DNA from 3 places in the Streptomyces sp. NPDC059224 genome. Region 2 is predicted to be linked to each of the others. Evidence: riboswitches for the same ligand, from Rfam matches in the RefSeq annotation. Region 2 holds a riboswitch; each other region holds the start of a gene.
What was found. Region 2 has a riboswitch for cyclic di-AMP ahead of ACFXI4_RS32015 (peptidoglycan DD-metalloendopeptidase family protein). Riboswitches for the same ligand answer to the same signal wherever they lie in the genome.
Positions count from the first base shown of each region.

Region 1 (2,256 bases), on a different contig from region 2:
GCACCCACCCCGTACTCACTGATCGCCACCGACCTGGACGGCACACTGCTGCGTGCCGACGACACCCTCTCCGAACGGTCGCTCGCCGCGCTCGCGCGGGCGGGCCGGGTCGGCGCCCGGCATCTCGTGGTGACCGGCCGCCCCGCGCCGAGAGTGCGCCCCCTCCTGGACGACCTCGGTTGCACGGGACTCGCGGTCTGCGGCCAGGGCGCCCAGCTCTACGACGCCGGCGCGGACCGGCTGCTGTGGTCGGTCACCCTGGACCGGGAGCTGGCCGAGACCGCCCTGGGCAAGATCGAGGCCGAGGTCGGGCAGGTGTACGCGGCGGTCGACCAGGACGGCGTGGACGGGCTCACGCTCATCGAGCCGGGCTATCTGATGCCCCACCCCACGCTGCCCGCGCTGCGCGTGGGCCGGCGGGACGACCTGTGGTGCGCGCCCATCAGCAAGGTGCTGCTGCGCCACCACACCCTGTCGGACGACGAACTGGCGGCGACCGCGCGCGCGGTGGTGGGATCGCTCGCGACGGTCACCATGTCGGGGCCGGGAACGGTCGAGCTCCAGCCGTGCGGGGTGACCAAGGCGACCGGGCTGGCACTGGCCGCCGACCATCTGGGGCTGAGCCCCGAACGGGCCATCGCCTTCGGGGACATGCCCAACGACATCCCCATGTTCGACTGGGCGTCCTACGGGGTGGCCATGGCCAACGCCCACGCCGAACTCAAGGCGGTGGCCGACGAGATCACCCTGTCGAACGAGGACGACGGCATCGCCGTCGTCCTCGAAAGGCTCTTCACCTGACGGCGCCGGTCAGTACGCGCCGTGCACGTTGTCGATCGAGCCGTACCGCGCGGCGGCGTAGTTGCAGGCGGCGGTGATGTTCGCGACCGGGTCGTAGACGTCGAACGACGTGCCGTCCACGTGGTAGGTCTTGAACGTCGGGTCGATCACCTGGAGCAGGCCCTTGGAGGGGATGCCGGCGGCCGCGTTGGAGTCCCAGAGGTTGATGGCCCGGGGGTTGCCGGAGGACTCACGCATCACGTTGCGGTAGATGCCGTTGTAGCTGCCCGGAATGTTCTTTTCGGCCATGATCGCGAGCGACTCGCGGATCCAGCCGTCGAGGTTGTTCGGGTACCCGGCGAGCGTCGTGGACGCCGTCGAGGTGGTGGACGTGGCGGCGGAGGCGGCGGTCGCACCGATGAGCGGGAGGGCGAGAACGGCGGCGCCGGTACCGGCGACGGCGAGCGTGCGGATGACGCGGTTACGGCGGGGGCGGCGGTGCTGAGGGGCAGCAGACATGTCGTGGTTCCTCTCCGTCGCCTGCGGGGTGAGCTGTCGGGTTCGGGCTCGGGGAGTTCCCGGTCGCACCGCCCTGAGGCGAGGCGACTTCACCCCTAGCCGTTCCGGTACGACGTCCGTCGGTGACGTCGGTCGCCCGGTCCGGCGACTTACCTGGTTCCCCCGCTCCTGCCGTGCGAATGGACTCGTTGATGGTCGCGACGGGCGGCGGCAGGATTTGGCGTCCGCCCGGTGAGCCGGAACGTATGCGAGAGCACATGTCCGGAACAAGTACCTGATTCCCCCAACACGCCGATTGACCTTGGTCTGAGTCGTATGGGGTACTTGATCCTTTGCGGTTGCCAAGCCTCAACTCGCCAACAGGAAAAGGAGAGAGAGGGTCGCCTTACCGCCTCGGTGGCACTCAGGGCCACGTGACCCACTTCACGAAGTGGCAATTACGGCGAATCGGACAAAGGGGGATTGATTGAATCCGCCTTTTCGGGTGTCGAGGGAATAGCCCCGCTCCGCCATTTGTATGGATTGCCTCGATTGGAGCGAGTGAAGTGGTGCACATCACAAGTGATTCCATGAATTGTCCGAATTGCCTTGTTAAGCGGAATTTCGCTTCGAGGTGAGCGGACCGACGGACCTGGGCGGGTGGATGCCGAGGTGCCGGGAGTTCCCGTGTGGCGGTACGTGATTCCGGTCACGCCGAGGGCGGGGCGCAGGCGTCACGACTCGACGGCGGCCGAGCGATCGTCCATGCGCGTGTGTCCTCCGTGAGAGCGGAACCTCCGCCCCGTCGCGCGTCGTTGTCCTGGCGGCCGTCCGGGGATTGGGGGTCGCGGCGAGCGTCATGAGCGGCCCGGGCGCGCGGGTCCTCGTCCCGAGGGGGACGCGTCCCGAGGGGTGCCGACCGCGGGAGCCCCCGACCGTGTTCACGCCCTCGTCCGTGCCGAGGCCGCGCCGTCGGCT
Region 1 is NZ_JBHZAN010000012.1:143,081-145,336, forward strand. It holds gene ACFXI4_RS15045 (HAD family hydrolase) at 1-801, shown strand, start outside; gene ACFXI4_RS15050 (transglycosylase SLT domain-containing protein) at 811-1,299, opposite strand; cyclic di-AMP (ydaO/yuaA leader) riboswitch at 1,305-1,500, opposite strand.
Region 1: linked by a shared signal. The riboswitch ahead of ACFXI4_RS15050 (transglycosylase SLT domain-containing protein) and the one ahead of ACFXI4_RS32015 (peptidoglycan DD-metalloendopeptidase family protein) in region 2 are both predicted to bind cyclic di-AMP.

Region 2 (2,256 bases):
CGTTTCCGCTTCGTGAGCTCCATGGCCGGGGCTCTCGGCGTCGGGGGCGACCTCTCCCGGTGGACCGAGGAGGAGCTGGCCGAAGCCGGCCGTTGGGTGGCGCTCTACAAGGACATCCGGCCCCTGGTGCAGCGCGGGGACCAGTACCGGCTGCGGCCGCCGGCCGGCGGGCTCAGCGCCGTGCAGTACACGCTCGGCGACGAGACCGTGGTCCTCGCCTGGCTCCAGGCGCAGAGCTACGGCGAGCCGATGCCGGCGCTGCGGCTGCGGGGGCTCGATCCGACAGCATCGTACGAATGCCGCGAAACGGGCGAAGTGCACCGAGGTGCCGTCCTGTTGCATCACGGGCTGCGCACGGAGCTGCGCGGCGACCTGGATGCGGCAATTATTCGCCTCCGTCGCATATGACGTCTTTGTCCGAATTGAAACATTCATTCCAACTGGTTCTGGAATAAAGGGGCGTGGTGCGGCGCGCGTGAGGAGCGTCATATTCGTGACCGTCCGTCGCGCGTCATGTCCACGTAATTCCCGTGCGTGCCAAGGGTGTTGGAAAGGCGCGAAAAGCCGGAATTAACGGAGGGTGACCAGGAATTCCCGTAACGGATCAAGCGAAATCCGGACAGAGGGAATTTGATGCTTGTTTATACGCGTCCTACTCGCTTACGTTCCACGCAACCGGACGGAACGCCGAATCCTGCCGCCGCCCGGAGTTCCCCACACACACTCACCCGTGCCCGGCAGGAGCGGGGGACCCACCAGGTATGACCGCCTGTTCCGGTTCCCGGGACGGCTAGGGGTGTAGCCACGTCTTCCCGCGTGGCCGGGCAGCTCCAGCCCGAACCCGACAGCTCACCTCGCAGGCGCCGGAGAGGAATGCGTCATGCCCGCGAAGGGTAAGCACCGCCGCCCCAAGTCCCAGCGTCTCACCCGCTCGATGGCCGTGGCCGGAACCGGTGGCGCCGCGCTGGCCCTGCCGCTCATGGGAGCCACCGGCGCCCACGCGGCCACCGTGCACTCCGTTTCGGGAAAGGCCACGCAGTCGCTTCCGGCCGTCGAGAAGACGGCCGTCGAGAAGACGGCCGTCGAGAAGACGGCCGTACGGAAGTCCGCCGTCCGGAAGTCCGCCGTCCGGGAATCCGCCGTCCGGGAATCCGCCGTCCGGGAATCCGGCACCGGGAATTCCGCGCACCGCGTCTACACGGTGGTGTCCGGCGACTACCTCTCGAAGATCGCCCGCGAGCACAACGTCGACGGCGGCTGGCCCCGGCTCTACGCCGACAACCGGCAGGCGGTCGGCGACAACCCCTCGCTGATCCACCCCGGTCTCAAGCTCACGCTCGGCGGCCGGCACACCGCCCCGGACACCTCCGGCCCGGACTCCCGGTCCGAGACGCGGTCTCCTTCGCGGTCCTCCGCCTCCGCCCCACGGTCCTCCACCCCCTCCTCGGACGCGGCGTCCTCCTCGGAGTCCTCGGACACCTCCACGACGGCCGTCTCCGGTTTCACCCTCCCGGTGAGCGGCGGCACCATCGGCACCGGTTACCACGTGGCCGGCAGCATGTGGTCCAGCGGCTACCACACCGGCGTCGACTTCGTGGTCCCGACCGGCACCCCGGTCAAGGCGGTCGGCGAGGGCACGGTCGTCACGGCGGGCTGGGGCGGTGCCTACGGCAACCAGGTCGTCATCAGGCTCGCCGACGGCTACTACGCGCAGTACGGCCACCTCTCCGCGCTCTCCGTCTCGGTCGGCCAGACCGTGACCGCGGGCCAGCAGATCGGCCTCTCCGGCGCCACCGGCAACGTCACGGGTCCGCACCTGCACTTCGAGATCCGGACCAGCCCCTACTACGGCTCCGACATCGACCCGGTCGGCTTCCTCCGCCTGAAGGGCGTGGTCGTCGGCTGACCCGTCGACCCCGCCGATCCGACACGCACTCCGAAGGCCGGACCCTCGATCCCCGGGTCCGGCCTTCGGTCGATCGACGCTTCAACGCCCCTGCTCAGAGGCTTATTCCGGGCTTGGCCGAGTATTTACAAGTGTCTTATCTCACCGCTCGTCAACCCTTTATTACGGTCGCGTAGGTCACAGGCCAAGGTGAATCATGGTCCGACGTGGCAGACGATTCGAAGAGTGACAATGCATCAGTGATCGGGTCGTACGTGGCGGTGGGGGACAGCTTCACCGAGGGCGTCGGCGACCCCGGCCCCGACGGGGCGTTCGTCGGCTGGGCGGACCGGTTCGCGGTCCTGCTGTCG
Region 2 is NZ_JBHZAN010000032.1:19,721-21,976, reverse strand. It holds gene ACFXI4_RS32020 (alpha-galactosidase) at 1-408, shown strand, start outside; cyclic di-AMP (ydaO/yuaA leader) riboswitch at 716-876, shown strand; gene ACFXI4_RS32015 (peptidoglycan DD-metalloendopeptidase family protein) at 881-1,906, shown strand; gene ACFXI4_RS32010 (SGNH/GDSL hydrolase family protein) at 2,146-2,256, shown strand, end outside.

Region 3 (2,256 bases), on a different contig from region 2:
CCTCCGCTCGCTCGCAGCCGCAAACCTGGACGGACGCCCGTCGGACACCTGGGACATGGGGAGTCGTACCGTGGGCCCCGCGGACGCGCTGGACGACGGGGCCGCCGACGCCCGGATCCCGGCTCGTCTCCTGCCCGCCCCGCTGATCGCCGCACCCCTCTCGTCCCTGCGCACCACGTTCCTCGCGGGCGTCGCCACGTTTCCTCGCCACCTGCGGCGTGCGCGCCCGCCGCGGCCTCCTGCCGGACACCGGCGCCGCCACCGGGATCGTCACCGTGCTCACCGTCGCCGCCCTCGCCATCGGCATCAACCGGATCGTCCGCCTCGGCGACCGGCGACCGGCGACCGGCGACCGGCGACCGGCAGGAGGCCGCGGCGGGCGCGCGGCCGAGGTGCGCCGGTGCACCGGCGGCGGCCCGCCGGACGGCACGGCGCTGCCTCGCCGTGCGGCGGTCCCTGGGGCGTGGGCACCCGTCCCCGCCGGGGTCGTCACTCTCGGTGCACGTCCGACCGCCCTCCGCGCACCATCTGAGTCACCATCAAAACGCGTGTGACTCCTGAGTCGCGCGGAATGCATGGTCAACTCGACCGTTTTTGATTGGTCATGGCAGGTAAGTCCAGGCTTCGAATGCGTAATGATCAAGGAGAACGGCTTGGAATCTGCCATCCGGGTCTATTAACGTTCGATAACGCAGCGCGGTCGTCCCAGCCGTCACCCGCGACGGCTCCGTGCGCACGCGCCGAATCCCGCAAGGGAACCGGGGAACCACCACCATGGGGTGAATCGCGCAAGTACCACCGGGCACCAATCGGTCGGTATACGCGCGTAGGAGACCTTCCTGCTCCGAACCCGTCAGCTAACCCGGTAGGCAGCGGAAGGAAAGGAGTGCGCCCGCGTGGCGTCCAACCGGCCTGCTCCGACAGCCCCGTTCGTGCCCAGCCAGCGTCAGCCCGACGTCTACGGCTACGACGGACACCGCACCGACGAGGGTCCCTGGGAGGAGTGGAACCCCACCGAGGAGTCCCTCGCCCCGGTTCGTGGCCGGCACCGGGTCGCCAAGCAGCGCGGCGGCGGTCTCGCCCGCAGCTCCACGGTCCTCGGCGTCGGCGTCATCGCTGCCGTCGGCGCGGGCGGCATGGCCAGTGCCAACACGGGCAAGCCGCCGGTCTCCATCTCGCTGCCCGACCTGCCGTCCTCCGTCGACTCCCTGCTCGGCGACGGCGGCGGCCACCAGGCCACCCAGACCGCGCTCAGCAGCGTCACCACGACGACCGCCACCGACGCGGACTCCTCCTCCGACGCCGGTGAGGCGCTGCGCAGCCGGATCATCGCCCAGGCCGAGCAGCAGCAGACCCAGATCGACGTCAAGGCCACCGCCAAGGCCGTGGCCGCCGCCGACAAGGCGGTCTCCGACGCGGAGGCCAAGGCGGAGAAGGCGGCGGCCGCCAAGGCCGCCGACGCCAAGGAGCAGGCGCAGGCCGCCGAGAAGGCGCAGGCCGAGCAGAAGCGGCTCGCCGCGCTGGCCAAGCAGTACACGCTGCCGGTCGTCTCCTACACGATCACCGGCACCTTCGGGCAGGCCGGCTCCATGTGGGCCTCCGGCTACCACACCGGTCTCGACTTCGCCGCCCCCACCGGCACCCTGATCAAGGCCGTGCACAGTGGCACCGTCACGGAGGCCGGCTGGGCCGGCTCGTACGGCTACCGCACGATCCTCACCCTCGACGACGGCACCGAGCTGTGGTTCTGCCACCAGTCCTCGATCGGCGTCAAGGTCGGCCAGAAGGTCGCCACCGGAGACGTCATCGGCCGGGTGGGCGCCACCGGCAACGTCACCGGCCCGCACCTCCACCTGGAGGTCCACCCCGGCGGTCAGGCCACCGGCATCGACCCGATGACGTGGCTGCGCGGCAAGGGCCTCACCCCCTGACGGAGCCCACTGAACCCCGGCGGCCCTGATGACGACCCCCCGACGTCAGGGCCGCCGGTCCGGTGCGTCCGGGAGTCGGAGGGGGCCTTCCGCTTTTACGAGAACTTCGCGTTGCGGCGCCATGGGTCCGCGGGCAGCCGGTGTTGAACTGAGGCATGACCCCTTCTTCCGTTTCTCCCGCTCCCCGCTCCCTCCGCAAGCTCGGCGCATCCGACCTCGAGGTCTTCCCGCTCTGCCTCGGCGGCAACGTCTTCGGCTGGACCGCCGACGAGGCAGCCTCCTTCGCCGTCCTGGACGCGTACACGGCCGCGGGCGGCAACTTCGT
Region 3 is NZ_JBHZAN010000013.1:21,670-23,925, reverse strand. It holds gene ACFXI4_RS15585 (hypothetical protein) at 219-554, shown strand; cyclic di-AMP (ydaO/yuaA leader) riboswitch at 729-889, shown strand; gene ACFXI4_RS15580 (M23 family metallopeptidase) at 897-1,931, shown strand; gene ACFXI4_RS15575 (aldo/keto reductase) at 2,087-2,256, shown strand, end outside.
Region 3: linked by a shared signal. The riboswitch ahead of ACFXI4_RS15580 (M23 family metallopeptidase) and the one ahead of ACFXI4_RS32015 (peptidoglycan DD-metalloendopeptidase family protein) in region 2 are both predicted to bind cyclic di-AMP.